Regions from separate parts of the Ancylobacter polymorphus genome, predicted to be linked through region 2. Evidence: predicted binding sites of a transcription regulator. Region 2 holds the regulator's gene; the other holds the start of a gene.
The links. The regulator PhoB, encoded in region 2, activates phosphate uptake and scavenging genes when phosphate is short. The targets are predictions, from matches to a motif close to TGTCATNNANCTGTCAT.
Positions count from the first base shown of each region.

Region 1: a site for PhoB is predicted at 5,475-5,491, ahead of phnC (phosphonate ABC transporter ATP-binding protein). Genes of this name have one in related genera too.

Region 1 covers NZ_CP083239.1:4,345,159-4,352,555, forward strand. The annotation lists gene clcA (H(+)/Cl(-) exchange transporter ClcA) at 1-511, shown strand, start outside; gene K9D25_RS20820 (ABC transporter ATP-binding protein/permease) at 516-2,270, opposite strand; gene phnE (phosphonate ABC transporter, permease protein PhnE) at 2,581-3,405, opposite strand; gene phnD (phosphonate ABC transporter substrate-binding protein) at 3,543-4,547, opposite strand; gene phnC (phosphonate ABC transporter ATP-binding protein) at 4,562-5,404, opposite strand; gene K9D25_RS20840 (DUF1254 domain-containing protein) at 5,599-7,017, shown strand; gene K9D25_RS20845 (hypothetical protein) at 7,119-7,397, shown strand, end outside.
Region 2 covers NZ_CP083239.1:993,603-1,000,999, forward strand. The annotation lists gene K9D25_RS04630 (bifunctional transcriptional activator/DNA repair enzyme AdaA) at 1-586, shown strand, start outside; gene phoB (phosphate regulon transcriptional regulator PhoB) at 641-1,342, opposite strand; gene phoU (phosphate signaling complex protein PhoU) at 1,377-2,090, opposite strand; gene pstB (phosphate ABC transporter ATP-binding protein PstB) at 2,116-2,937, opposite strand; gene pstA (phosphate ABC transporter permease PstA) at 2,946-3,779, opposite strand; gene pstC (phosphate ABC transporter permease subunit PstC) at 3,793-4,770, opposite strand; gene pstS (phosphate ABC transporter substrate-binding protein PstS) at 4,931-5,971, opposite strand; gene K9D25_RS04665 (ATP-binding protein) at 6,145-7,397, opposite strand, start outside.

The DNA of each region.
Region 1 (7,397 bases), 1.0 Mb from region 2:
CTTTGTCGGCCTCACCGTCGGCGTGCTGATGTTTGTGCGGCCGGAGGCGACGCAGGGCGGCGAGCTGCTGGCGGTGCAGCTGACGCGCGAGAACCTGCCGTTGGCCATGCTGGTGTTCGTGGTGCTGCTGCGCTTCGTCATGACCATGGCGAGCTATTCCACCGGCGTCGCCGGCGGCATCTTCGCGCCGATCCTCGCGCTCGCGACCACGATCGGCCTGTGCTACGGCACCACGCTGGACCTGTTTTTCACCCTGCCGGACCTCGCGCACACCACCTTCGCTATCGCCGCCATGGGCGGGCTGTTCGCCGCCACCATCGGCGCGCCGCTGGTCGGCATGGTGCTTGTGCTGGAACTCACCAGCGCCTATGCGGTGCTGGTGCCGGTCATGATCACCGCCATCTTCGCCCATATGGTGTTTCTGTCACTGGGCGGGCGGCCGATCTACGAGATCCTGCTGGAGCGGACGCTGGCCATCGAGGCGGAGGCCCGCGCCGCCGCCTCGCGCTGATCGCTCACGCTGCCGCCGGCGCTGGCGCCGGCGGCAGATCGGTCAGCCGCGCCGGCCCCTCGCCCTCGCGGGTCAGCACCAGCTGGCGCTCATGCTGCTCGATCAGCGTCGAGCGATGGCCGATGGAGAGCAGCGCGGTCTGCGGCAGCCGTGCGCGCAGCAGGCGGTAGAGCGCCGCCTCGCTTGCTTCGTCGAGCGCGGAGGTCGCCTCGTCGAGCAGCAGCACATCGGGTTCCACCAGCAGCGCGCGCGCCACGGCGAGGCGCTGCTGTTCGCCGCCGGAGAGGATGGAGGCCCACGGCCCGCTCTCGTCCAGCCGCGCGGCGAGTGCCGGCAGGCCCACCGCTTCCAGCGCCTCGCGCAGGCGCTCGTCGTCATAGTTCTCCAGCGGGTCGGGATAGGCGAGCGCGCCGCGCAGCGTGCCGAAGGGCAGATAGGGCCGCTGCGGCAGGGTCAGCACCCGCGCGCCGGGCGCTATCCCCACCTCGCCATGGCCATGCGGCCAGATGCCGGCGATGGCGCGCAAGAGCGTGCTCTTGCCGCTGCCCGAAGGGCCGGTGAGCAGCACACGCTCGCCACGCGCGAGATCCAGCGCCGCCACTTCCAAAAGCGCCCGCCCATCCGGCAGCCGCACCTCCATGGAATGTGCCGACAGCGGCGCCGGCCCGTGCGCCGGCACGCGGCGGAACTCGCTGCGCAGCGCCTCGGCCTGCGTCTCCTGCACCGAGCGCTCGAAGCCGACCAGACGGTCGACCACCGATTTCCACTCCGCCAGCGTCGTATAGGCGTTGATGAAGAAGGAGAACGCGCCCTGCACCTGGCCGAAGGCCGAGGAGGTCTGCATCAGCTGGCCGAGCTGGATCGCGCCGGTGAAATAGGCCGGGGCGACGACGATGAAGGGGAAGATGACCGAGAGTTGGCCATAGCCGGCCGTGAACCAGGTCAGCCGCTTCTGCGCGATCATGATGCCCCAATAATTGTGCACGACATGGCCGAAGCGCGAGAGCAGGCGGGTGCGCTCCACCGGGCCGCCCTGCATCAGCGCGATCTGCTCGCCATTCTCGCGCACCCGCACCAGATCGACACGGTAATTCGCCTCGAAACGCTGCTGGTCGTAGTTCAGCTTGATCAGCACCCGGCCGATGAGATGGGTGAGATAGGTGCCGAGCGCCGCATAGGCAAAGGCGGCCCAGACGAGATAGCCGGGGATTCTCCAGTCGGTGCCGAACAGGTTGAAGCTGAAATCGCCCGACAGCCCCCACAGGATGACGGCGAAGGAGGCGAGCGTCATCACCGCGTTCAGCACGCCGAGGAACAGGCTGAGCGTCTGGGTGACATAGGAGCTGATGTCTTCGGCGATACGCTGGTCGGGGTTGTCCGCCTCGTCGCCCTTCAGCCGCATGCGGTAATGGGTCTCGTCCGCCAGCCAGGCGGTGAGGTATTTCTCCGTCATCCAGGTACGCCAGCGTATTTGCAGCCACTGGCGCAGATAGATCTGGTACACCGCCACCGCGATGGCCACCGCCGCATAGAGCGCGAAGATCCAGAGCTGGTGGACGAAGGCGGGGTAGTTTTTTTCCTGGATCGCGTTGTAGAACACCGCGTTCCACTCGTTGATCAGCACGATCACATAGACCCAGCCGACCTCCAGCGCGATGATCGCCGCCAGCAGCGCGCCGCCGCGCCAGCGATCCTCACCGCGGAAATAGGGAATGGACAGCCGCCAGACATCGGCGAGCAGGGAACGAAGGGCGTGCAAGGGGGCTACTCCGGGCAGAGGTCGCGATCCGCTCATCTACGCCGGGCGAAGCTGGCGGGACCGTGTCCGCCACATTACCGATTGGAGAGCTTGCGCACCATGCAGGGGTACCGCCGCCCCTAGAGCACGCGCCGATCAGCTTGCATCGCAAGCTGATCGGATAACGCGTGCTCTATCTTGGAGTTAGAGGGCGATTTACCGAGCAGATCGATTCAGTCTGATCGGATCGCACTCTCGCGTGCGAAACGGCAAAAGCGCGGACGCCGGGCGCCCGCGCTTCTGATGGGTGCCAGTACCGGGAGGCGCGGGGTCAGATGAATTTCTTGCGGATGCGCTGGCTCACCATGTCGAGCACCGTCACGGTGATGATGACGATGATCAGGATCGCCGAGGCCTGCGAATAGAGAAAGCCGCGCATGGTCTCGTTGAAGGTCATGCCGATGCCGCCGCCGCCGACAATGCCGAGCACGGTGGCGGAGCGGACATTGGATTCGAAGCGGTACAGCGCATAGGAAATCCACAGCGGCAGCACCTGCGGCAGCACGCCATAGATGATCTCCTGCAGCCAGGTGCCGCCCGTGCCGCGAATGCCCTCCACCGGCGCGGGGTCGATGGCCTCCACCGCCTCGGAGAACAGCTTGGCGACGACGCCCGTGGTGTGGATGAACAGCGCCAGCACGCCGGCGAAGGGGCCGAGGCCGACGGCGGCGATGAAGATCAGCGCGAAGACGAGTTCGTTGATGGCGCGGCAGGCGTCCATCAGCCGGCGGATGACGAAGGCCAGCCAGTGCGGGGCGACATTCTCCGCCGAGAGAATGCCGAGCGGAATGCCGGCGATGACGGCGAGCAGCGTGCCCCAGATGGCGATCGCCAGCGTTTCCAGCATGGCGTTGGCGTAGACATCCCAGTCGGTGAAATCGGGGCGCAGGAAGTCGGCGCCGAGCGTCGCCATGTTGCCGGCGTCGCGGACGAGCTGCGCCGGGTTCATCTCCGCCTCATACCAGGCGGCGACCAGCACCACGATGGTGAGCGCCGCGACCGCGAGACGGAACAGGCGGGTGGCCAGCGGGGTCACCGGCGGGGCGGGCATGGTGCGCGTGGCGGTGCGGTGGGCGGCGTCGGCGGCGGCAAACATTGGCTATCCCCGTGAACGTCGTGCGGCCTGCATTATCGGCGGGCTCTGTCACAGCGATCCCGGATCGGCCTTTCGGCCGTCCGGGATACGTGCATGCGTGGCAAGAAGGCGGGACCGGACGAGCGGCCCCGCACGTCTCACATGGCGGGGAACTTCTTCTGCTCTTCCACCAGCGCGGCGAGCTTGGCGTCGATCTCGCTGATCTTCTTCGCCTTCTCGTCGGCCGAGAGCTTGTCGTCGTTCTGCAGCTTCACCTTGGCCTTGAACAGCTCAAGCTGGCGGATCGGCAGCAGCTGGGCGTCGGAGGAGGCGAGGAACGGGCCCCAGCCGTCGGAGGTCTTGGCGAGGACTTCGCGGGCGTGGGCGACTTCCTCGTCGGTGCCGAGGCGGCCATAGCTCATGAAGAAGTAGTAGATCTTCGCCTTGAGATCGGCCGGCAGGTCCTTGCGCCACACGATCGGGTCGCCGGCGATCAGCGGCGAGCGCCAGATTTCCTTGATCTTGGCGGCTTCGGCCGGGCGGGTCTGCTGCAGGCGCGAGACGTTTTCGGTGTTGTTGGTGGCGAAGTCGACCTGCTTGTTGGCGACCGCCAGCAGGTTGCCCTCATGGTTCGAGGCGACGACGCGCTTGTAGCACTTGTTCGGGTCGATATTGTTGAGCGCGAAGACGTAGTAGCTGGGGACCAGGAAGCCCGAGGTGGAGTTCGGGTCGCCATTGCCGAAGTTGAAGCCCTTCGAGCAGTCGATCACGTCCTTCAGATCGTTGATGTCGTTGCGGTCGACATTGGTGACGATCAGCGAGTAGTAGCCCGAGGAACCGTCCGGCTTGGCGGTCTTGACGAACACTTCGCCATTGGCGCGGTCCACCGCTTCCATCGCCGACTTGTTGCCGAACCAGCCGATATCCACCTTCTTGAAGCGCATGCCCTCGATCACGCCGGCATAGTCACCGACGAAGAAGGGCTTCACCGGAATGCCGATGGCCTTTTCCATGTCCTTGAGCAGGGGCTCGAAGCTCTTGGCAAGGTTGGCCGAGGACTCGGTGGAGATGAAGCCGAAGTTCAGCTCCTTGATCTCTTCGGCGCGAACCGGGGTGCTCGCGAGAGCGGCCAGCGCGAGGCCGGCGGCGATGAGACGTTTCATGGGGGGTGCTCCTGTCAGGAAACGGTCTGGGTTTGGGGGGCGGCGTCGGCGGGCGCCGGCACCACGAACTGGCTGGGCAGGATCAGCTCCTCGGCGCTGGCGCCGTAGAGCTCGGTCAAAAAGGCCGCGTTGATCTGCGAGGCGGGCCCATCGAACACGACCTTGCCGGCGTTCATCGCCACGACGCGGTCGAAATAGGCGGTGGCGTAATCCACCTGATGCAGCGAGACGACCAGCGCGATGCCGTGGTCGCGGCTCATGGTCACCAGCGTGTCCATCACCCGCTTGGCGCTCTTGGGGTCGAGCGAGGCGATGGGCTCGTCGGCGAGCACCAGCCTGGCGCCCTGCACCAGCGCGCGGGCGATGGCGACGCGCTGCTGCTGGCCGCCGGAAAGCTCGCGGGCCCGCTTGGCGGCGTGCTGGGCGATGCCAACCTCGGCGAGCGCGGCATAGGCGGTGCGGCGCTCATCGGCATTGAACAGGCCGAGCGTGCCGCGCAGCGCGCTCATCCGCCCGAGCGCGCCGACCAGAACATTGGTCAGCACGGAAAGCCGGCCGGACAGCGCGAATTGCTGGAAGACGAGGCCGATATGACGGCGGGCGCTGCGCACCTCGCTGCTGAGCTTGCCGCCTTCCTGCACCTTGACGCCGAAGGAGTGCACGGCACCGGAACCGGCGCCGTTGCGGTCGGCCAGGATGAGGCCGGACGCGAGACGGATCAGCGTCGACTTACCGGAGCCCGAGGCGCCGATGAGGGCGACGCGCTCGCCGGGCTGAATGGTGAGCGAGACATTCTCCACCGCACGCATCTGCCCGTAGGTCTTGCTCACTCGGTCGAGTTGAAGGGCTGCCGCCATCGGAGCTCCGCCGGCCTGTTGAAGACCGGCTTGGGGTAGTCGCCCCCGGTGACGGGTGGATGAAGCCGGGGTTACAGTTTCATGACAGCCCCCATCCCGTTGCGGCAGGGCCTTGCGCCGCCTCAAAACGAGGGGCAGCCTCTGCGGTACAATGAGGCCGCCAAGCGCCGGCAAGGCGCTGCGAGGAGGAAGGCATGAAAGCGATTGGAAGGCTCGCCGCCGCCCTGATGGCGGTGGCTCTGGCGGCCGGCACCCCGGCCCGCGCCAGCGAGGGCCCGGATGAAGCGACGATAGCGCGCGACGCCTATATCTATCTCTATCCCCTCGTCACCATGGAAGTGACGCGCCAGCAGCTCATCAACCTGCCGCCGTCCTCCGGCCTCGGCGGGCCGATGAACGTGTTCGTCAATGTGCCGGGCTTTCCCACCGCCGAGATGAAGACGGTGGTGCGGCCGAATTTCGACACGCTCTATTCCTCCGCCTGGCTCGACCTCTCCGCCGGGCCGCTGGTGATCTCCGCCCCCGACACGCAGGGCCGCTATTACCTGCTGCCGATGCTGGACATGTGGACCGACGTGTTTGCCTCGCCGGGCTGGCGCACCACCGGCACGGCGGCGGCCGATTATCTCGTCACCCCGCCCGGCTGGACCGGCAACGTGCCCGCCGGCCTCACCCGCATCGCCGCGCCGACGCCCATTGTCTGGATCATCGGCCGCACCAAGACCGACGGGCCGGCCGACTACGCCGCCGTTCACAAGGTGCAGGCCGGCTTTCGCGTCACCCCGCTCGCCGCCTGGGGCCGCGCGCCGGAGCCGCCGCCGGTGCAGAAGATCGACCCCGCCATCGATGTGAAGACCCCGCCGAAGCTGCAGGTGGACGGCATGAGCGGCCCCGTCTTCTTCGCCAAGGCGGCCGAACTCTTGAAGCTGCACCCGCCGCACCTCACCGATGAGCCGATCGTCGCCCAGATGAGGCGTCTCGGCCTCGTGCCCGGCGCGTCCTTCGACGCGAGTGCGCAGTCGCCTTCGGTGAAGGCCGCCATCGACGCCGCCCCTGCCCGCGCGCAGGAACTGATGGCGTGGAAAGTGCCGACGCTCGCCGATGTGGTGAACGGCTGGAGCATGAATGTCGACACGATGGGCGTGTATGGCAATTACTACCTCAAGCGCGCCATCGTCGCGCAGCAGGGCCTCGGCGCGAATCTGCCGGAAGACGCCATCTATCCCCTCAACTTCGTCGATGCCGGCGGGCACCCGCTCGACGGAACGCACCGCTACACGCTGCGCTTCCCGCCCGGCCAGCAGCCGCCGGCGGATGCGTTCTGGTCGGTCACGCTCTATGACGCGGCCGGCTATCAGGTCGCCAACCCGCTCGACCGTTTCGCCCTGTCGAGCTGGATGCCGCTGAAGACCGAGCCGGATGGCACGCTGGTGCTCTACATCCAGCCCGACAGCCCCGGTGCGGACCGCGAATCGAACTGGCTGCCGGCGCCGAAGGGCCCGTTCAACCTCACCATGCGCCTCTACGCCCCGCGCACCGACGCGCTGACCGGGCGCTGGAATCCGCCCGCCGTCACGCGCGCCGGCGCGGTGCTGCCGCTCGGCACGCCGTGAACGCCGCCCGCGATTGACAGCGCCCCGTTCCCCGGCTCCAACTGCCGCCGGGGAACGGGGATGCGGGAGAAGGCTCTTCCGCCGCACGGGGGAATGGGCGCATGTATTACGTGTTGGTCGCGGTGACGATGGTTGTGGCGCCGCTGATGAGCATCGCGGCCGAGTACCCCAACATCACCGGGCTCGGCGCCTTCATCGTCATCGCCACCAAATGGTTCGCCTTCTGGGCGGTGGGCGTGCGGCTGCTGCTGGCGGGCCTGTCGCAGATTCTCAAGCCCGGCTTCACCCTCAAGGGCATTCTCGGCGTCGACGCGCCGGCCGCGCATGTGGTGGTGCAGGAACTCGGCTTCGCCAATGTCTCGCTCGGTCTCGCCGGTCTG
Region 2 (7,397 bases):
CTTCCGTGCTGCCTTCGCCCGGCTAATCGGCTGCGCGCCGGGCGAGATCGCTGGCGAGGGGCGGCTGCTCGCCGACTGGATCGGCACGCCCCTCGGCGACATGATCGCGATTTCCAGCACCACCCATCTGCATCTGCTCGAATTCGTCGAGCGGCGCGGCCTGCCGGCGGAGATCGCCCGGCTGCGCAAGGGGGTGAAGGGGGAGCTGGGGATCGGCAGCTATGCGCCGACGGAGAGCATCCGCCGCGAACTCACCGCCTATTTCGCCGGCCGCTCGGCGGAATTCACCACGCCTGTCGCGCTCGACGGCAGCGCCTTCACCCGCGCCGTCTGGGCGGAGCTGCGGCGCATACCGGCCGGGGCGACGGCGAGCTATGCCGACATCGCCCGCCGCATCGGCGCGCCGACGGCGATCCGCGCCGTGGCGCGGGCCAATGGCGCCAACCAGCTGGCGCTGATCATTCCCTGCCACCGCGTCATCGGCACCGACGGCGCCCTCACCGGCTATGGCGGTGGGCTGTGGCGCAAGCAGCGGCTGCTGGAGATCGAGAGTCGCTACCGGACGCCCGCCCCAGCGGCGGGTTGACGCGCTGCCCGCGCCAAGGAGGGGCGGCGTCAACGGGGCCGTTCGCGCGCGCGCTCAGTGCGCGCGGGCGAACATCTCGTTGAAGGAATAGCCGGAGCCGCGGACGGTGCGGATCGGGTCGGGCTGGCGCGGGCGGTTCAGCGCCTTGCGCAGGCGGCCGACATGCACATCGACCGTGCGCTCGTCGATATAGACATCCTGCCCCCACACGCCGTCGAGCAGCTGCTCGCGCGAATAGACGCGGCCCGGCGACTGCATGAGGAATTCCAGCAGCCGGAACTCGGTGGGGCCGAGATGCAGCTCGCGCCCGGCGCGGTGAACGCGCTTGGTCTCGCGGTCGAGCTCGATGTCGCCGGCGCGCAACAGGGTGGAGATGTGCTCGGGCTTGGCCCGGCGCAGCAGCGCGCGCACCCGCGCCACCAGCTCCGGCACCGAAAACGGCTTCACCACATAGTCGTCCGCGCCGGTGGCGAGGCCGCGCACGCGCTCGGTCTCTTCGCCTCGGGCGGTGAGCATGAGGATCGGCATGCGCTCGGTTTCCGGCCGGGCGCGCAGGCGCCGGCACAGCTCAATGCCGGAGAGACCGGGCAGCATCCAGTCGAGGATCAGGAGATCCGGCACGCTTTCGCGCAGCCTTGTCTCCGCCTCGTCGCCCCGCCCGACATTATCGACCGAATAGCCTTCGGATTCGAGATTGTAGCGGAGCAGGAGGGTGAGGGGCTCCTCATCCTCCACGATCAGTATGTTGGTGGGCATGATGTCGTCCCCGAGCGTTCGCGGGTCGCCGGCGTCAGGCCGGGAACGCGACGCTGGTCAGGCTGCTGGTATCCTGCTTCGGCCGCTCCTCGGTGAGCAGCTGGCCGGTGACAAGATAATGGATGGTTTCCGCGATGTTCGTCGCGTGGTCGCCGATACGCTCGATGTTCTTGGCGCAGAACAGCAGATGCGTGCACAGCGAGATGTTGCGCGGGTCCTCCATCATATAGGTGAGGAGCTCGCGGAACAGCGAGGTGTAGAGCACATCGACCTCGCCATCGCGCTGCCAGACTTCCAGCGCCCGCGTCTCGTCGCGCGTGGCATAGGCGTCGAGCACCACTTTCAGCTGTTCGAGCACGATGGTGGACATGTGCTCCACGCCGCGCACCAGCTTCTGCGGGTGGAATTCGCCGGTGAGGGCGAGCACGCGCTTGGCGGTGTTCTTGGCGAGGTCGCCGATGCGCTCCAGGTCGTTGGCGATGCGCATGGCGGCGACGATTTCGCGCAGATCGCCGGCGAGCGGCTGGCGACGGGCGATGATGAGCACCGCCTTTTCCTCGATCTCCCGCTGCAAGAGGTCGACCGGCCCGTCGAGCACGATCACCTTCTGCGCCAGCTCGGTGTCGCGCTTGACCAGCGCCTGCACGGAATCGGCGACCAGACGCTCCGACTGTCCGCCCATTTCGACCACGCGGCGGCCGAGTTCCTTCAGGTCGGTGTCGAATGACGAGACGATATGTTCGGTCATGGGGCAGGCCTCTCTCGTCGCGGGCTCAGCCGAAGCGGCCGGTGATGTAGTCGCGGGTGCGGGCTTCGCGCGGGTTGGTGAAGATCTCGTTCGAAGCGGCGACCTCGATGAGCTCGCCGAGATAGAAGAAGGAGGTGATGTCGGCGCAGCGCGCCGCCTGCTGCATGTTGTGCGTCACGATGACGATGGTGAATTCCTGCTTCAGCTCGTCGATCAGGTCCTCGATCTTCGAGGTCGAGATCGGGTCGAGCGCCGAGGTGGGCTCGTCGAGCAGGATCACTTCCGGCCGCACGGCGATGGTGCGGGCGATGCACAGGCGCTGCTGCTGGCCGCCCGACATGCCGAGCGCCGAGGTGTGCAGGCGGTCCTTGGTCTCTTCCCAGATCGCCGCCTTGCGCAGGCACCATTCGACGCGCTCGTCCATCTGCGCCTTCGACAGGCGCTCATGCAGCTTCACGCCGAAGGCGATGTTGTCATAGATCGACATCGGGAACGGCGTCGGCTTCTGGAACACCATGCCGATGCGCGAGCGCACGACGGTGGAATCGAGGTCCTTGCTCAGCAGGTCGGCGCCGTCGAACAGGATCTTCCCTTCCGCGCGCTGGCCGGGATAGAGCTGATACATGCGGTTGAAGATGCGCAGCAGCGTGGACTTGCCGCAGCCGGAAGGCCCGATCATCGCGGTGACGCGCTTTTCCGGGATTTCGAAATTGATGTTCTTCAGCGCATGGTTGTCGCCGTAGAAGAAGTTCAGCTTCTCGACCTTGATCTTGGCTTCGGCCGACGGCGCGGTGGCGCGGTTGACGGCGGAGGCGATGTCGATCGACGTTTCGGGTGCGAAATTCATGGTCCGTCTCACTTCATCTTCGCCAGGACGAGGCGGGAAAGGATGTTCAGGGTCAGAACCCCGACGGTGATGAGCAGGGCGCCCGCCCAGGCCAGCGCGACCCAGTCCTCGAACGGGCTGGCGGCGTATTGATAGATGGCGATCGGCAGGCTGGCCATCGGCGCGTTCAGGCTGATCGACCAGCCATTATTGCCGAGCGAGGTGAACAGCAGCGGCGCGGTCTCGCCGGCGGCGCGGGCAACGGCGAGCAGGATGCCGGTGACGATGCCGGCGCGCGCGGCGCGCCAGGTGACGAAGGTGACCACCTTCCACTGCGGCGCGCCGAGCGCGAAGGCGGCTTCGCGCAGGCCGATCGGCACCAGGTTCAGCATGTCCTCCGTGGTGCGGACCACGACCGGAATGATGATGATCGCCAACGCGATAGCCCCCGCCCAACCGGAGAAGCCGCCGAACGGCACCACCAGCAACTGGTACACGAACAGGCCGATCAGGATCGACGGCGCCGAGAGCAGCACGTCATTGACGAAGCGCACGGCGTTGGCGATCTGGGTTCCACGGCCGTTCTCGGCGAGGAAGGTGCCGCACATCAGGCCGATGGGCGTGCCGATGAGGAGCGCGACGCCGATCTGGATCAGCGAGCCGACAATGGCGTTGAGCAGGCCGCCGCCGGCGCCGGGAGGCGCGGTGATCTTGGTGAAGACGTGCGGGCCGAGCGCGGGCAGGCCGCGGATCACCAGGGTCCACAGGATCCAGGCGAGCAGGATGAGCGAGAGCACGGCGAAGCCGGTGCTGATGACCTTGACCGTGTAGTCGGTGGCGCGGCGGCGGGCGAGGGATGCCATGTGTGTCTCTCCCTCAGCCCTTGAGCCGGGAACGGACGAGCAGGCGCGAAAGCGCGAGCACGATGAACGAAATCACGAACAGGATGAAGCCCAGTTCCAGCAGCGACTGGAGTTTCAGCGAGCCGGTGGAGGCTTCCGGAAACTCGTTGGCGATGGTGGAGGCGATGGTGGCGCCGGGGGCGAAGAGCGAGGCCGACATGCGCGTGGCGTTGCCGATGACGAAGGTCACGGCCATGGTCTCGCCCAGCGCGCGGCCAAGGCCGAGCATGACGGCGCCGACCATGGCGGTGCGGCCATAGGGCACCGAGACGTTGCGGTAGACCTCATAGGTGGTGGCGCCGACGCCATAGGCGGATTCCTTGATCATCGGCGGCACCGATTCCAGCACCTCGACGAACATGGCGGTGATGAAGGGCAGGATCATGATCGCCATGATCAGGCCGGCGGTGAGCATGCCCGCGCCGAGCGGCGGGCCCTGGAACAGCGCGCCGATCACCGGCAGCGGGCCCAGCCATTCGATCAGCGGCGGCTGAACATAGGCGGCCATCAGCGGCACGATGACGAAGAAGCCCCACATGCCGTAGATGATCGACGGGATCGCGGCGAGCAGCTGGATCGCGACGCCGATCGGCCGGCGCAGCGGGCCGGGGGCGATCTCGGTCAGGAAGAAGGCGATGCCGAAGGACAGCGGCAGGGCGATGATCACCGCGATGACGGCGCTGAAGACGGTGCCGAACACCATCACGCCGGCGCCGAACACCTCGGTCACCGGGTTCCACTTGGTGGACCACAGGAAGGAGATGCCGAATTCCTGCAGGGCCGGCAGGCCGCCCTTGAACAGCATGGCGATGATGAGGCCGAGCAGCAGCAGCACGAGAATGCCGCTGGCCCAGAGAATGCCGACGAAAATCGGGTCGCTTACGCGTCCCGTCGGCTTGTGCGCCGCGATCAGGCCGGCCTCCGCCTGCCTTCCGCTGAGAGTGGCATCCATGTCGTATGATCCTTGGAGCGCCTTGTCACCCTGAGCCGCGATCGGCCGGAGGGGCGGCGTACTACTGGGACGGAACAGGTATCGACGCGGCAGAGTACTGCTCGCCGGAGCAGACGAGAAGAGGCGGCCAGGGGCCGCCTCTTCGAGGTGCGGTTCAGGATCAGTTGGTCCAGACGGCCTTGCCGTCGGCCTTCACGTCGCTCGCCCAGGCCTTCTTGATGTCGGTGACAACGGCGTCCGGGAGCGGGATGTAGTGGAGCTTCTCGGCGATGGCGTCGCCTTCCGCACCATAGGCCCAGTCGAAGAACTTGATGACTTCCGCCGACTGCGCGGCATTGGTCGGGTTCTTCGGCAGCAGGATGTAGGTGGCGGAGGTGATCGGCCAGGCGCCTTCGCCAGCGGTGTCGATCATCGAGGCGGCGAAGTTCTTCGCGCCCTTCCAGTCGGCGGCGGCGGCGGCTTCCATGAACGCCTTGGTCTCGGGCTTCACGACCTTGCCGGCCTTGTTGACGAGGTCGGTGGTGGCGAGCTTGTTGGCGGCGGCGTAGATGAACTCGACGTAGCCGATGGCGCCCTTGGTGTTCTTCACGGTGCCGGCAACGCCTTCATTGCCCTTGGCGCCCGCGCCGACCGGCCACTGGACCGAGGTCGCCGCGCCGACGTTGGACTTCCAGTCGGCATTGGTGGCGGCGAGGTAGGAGGTGAACACGAAGGAGGTGCCCGAGGAGTCGGAGCGGTAGACCGGCACGATGGCGATGTCGGGAAGCTTCGCACCCTTGTTCAGGGCGGCGATCTTCGGGTCGTTCCACTTGGTGATCTTGCCCTGGTAGATGTCGGCGATGGTGGCGCCGTCGAGGGTCAGGGCGTGGTCTTCGCCGAGATTGACGATGGCGACCACCGAGCCGATCACGGTCGGGAACTGCAGCAGGGTGGCGGATTCGAGCTTGTCGTCCTTCATCGGCGCGTCGGAGGCGCCGAAGTCGACGGTGCGGTTGACGATCTGGTTCTGACCACCGCCGGAACCGATCGACTGATAGTTGAGGCCGGTGCCCGTCTTCTCCTTATAGGCCGCAGCCCAGGCCTGATAGACCGGAGCCGGGAAGGAGGCGCCAGCGCCGTTGATGTCAGCGGCGAAGGCGGCGCCGGAAACCAGGGCGCCGAACGACAGCGCAGCAGCGCCGAGCAGATGGGTGAATTTCAAGGGTCTTCTCCTTAGGTCGGGAGATGGGCAGCCTGGCCGAAACGACGCCGGCCTGCCCGATTGGCCGAAGGGCGGTGGACAGTTCACTCGGGAGTCTTACCGCCCGGGCACCAAGGTTCTATGACCCTTCGATGAAGCCTTGATGACAGTTCAAATTACTGAAAATATTGAACTTATCGCTTCGGCGCCGATGCCGTCGACAAACGCACGGAGAATGTCGAGCCAACGCCCGGCGTGCTCTCGATGCCCATCTTGCCGCGATGGCGGGCGACGATGTGCTTGACGATGGCAAGGCCGAGCCCGGTGCCACCCTGCTCGCGCGAATGGGCGGTGTCGACGCGGTAGAAGCGCTCGGTGAGGCGCGGCACATGTTCGGGCGCGATGCCGGGGCCGAAATCGCGCACCGTCGCCACCGCGTCCGTGCCCTCGCGCGCGACGGTGATCTCCACCCGCCCGCCGGTGCCGCCATATTTCAGCGCGTTCTCGACCAGGTTCTCGAACACCCGGATCAGCTCGTCGCGGTCGCCGCGCACCTCCACCGGCTCCGCCGGCGGGGTGAACAGGATATCGACGCCGCGCTCGCGGCCGAGCGGGGCGAGCGCCTCGCGCACATGGCCGACCACGGCGCCGAGATCCACCGCCGCCTCCGGGCGCAGATGCGCGTTCAGTTCGATGCGCGAGAGCGAGAGCAGGTCGTCGATCAGCCGCGACATGCGCCGGGCCTGCTCGTTCATGATTTTGAGGAAGCGCTCGCGGGCATTGGCGTCGTTGCGCGCCGGCCCTTGCAGGGTCTCGATGAACCCCGACAGAGAGGCCAGCGGCGTGCGCAGCTCATGGCTGGCATTGGCGACGAAATCCACCCGCATCTGCTCCACCCGCCGCTGCGGCGTGAGATCGACGAAGCTGACCAGCACCGCCTCGATCGGCGCGCCCTCGCGCAGCAGGCCGGGCCGGATCGGCACGATGTCGGCGCGCAGCCAGCGGTCGAGCGGCACGCGCTCGGCAAATTCGATGCGGCGGGCGGTGCCGTCGGCCACCGAGGCCCGCAGCGCTTCCAGCACCTCCGGCACCCGCACGGCGAAGGAGACGGGATCGCCGACGCGCACGCTGGCGAGCAGGCCGACTGCCGCGGTGTTGGCGGCCAGAACCGTGCCGCGCGCATCGAGCAGCAGAGCGGCCTCGGGAAGGGCACGCACCAGCGCCGGCAGCCGCTCCTCGGCACGCGGCGAGGATTTCGGCTCGCCGCTGAAGCGGGCGAGCGCTGCCGCCACCGGGCGCTTGCGGGTCGGCAGCAGGGCCGCGAAGGCCACCAGCAGGCCGATGGTAAGACCCGCGCCTGCCGTCATCGCCCCGGCCCAGATCGCCCCGGCGAGGCCGAGCGCGGCGGCGGCCAGCACCCAGCGGGCGCTGACGAGGCGTTCCCGCA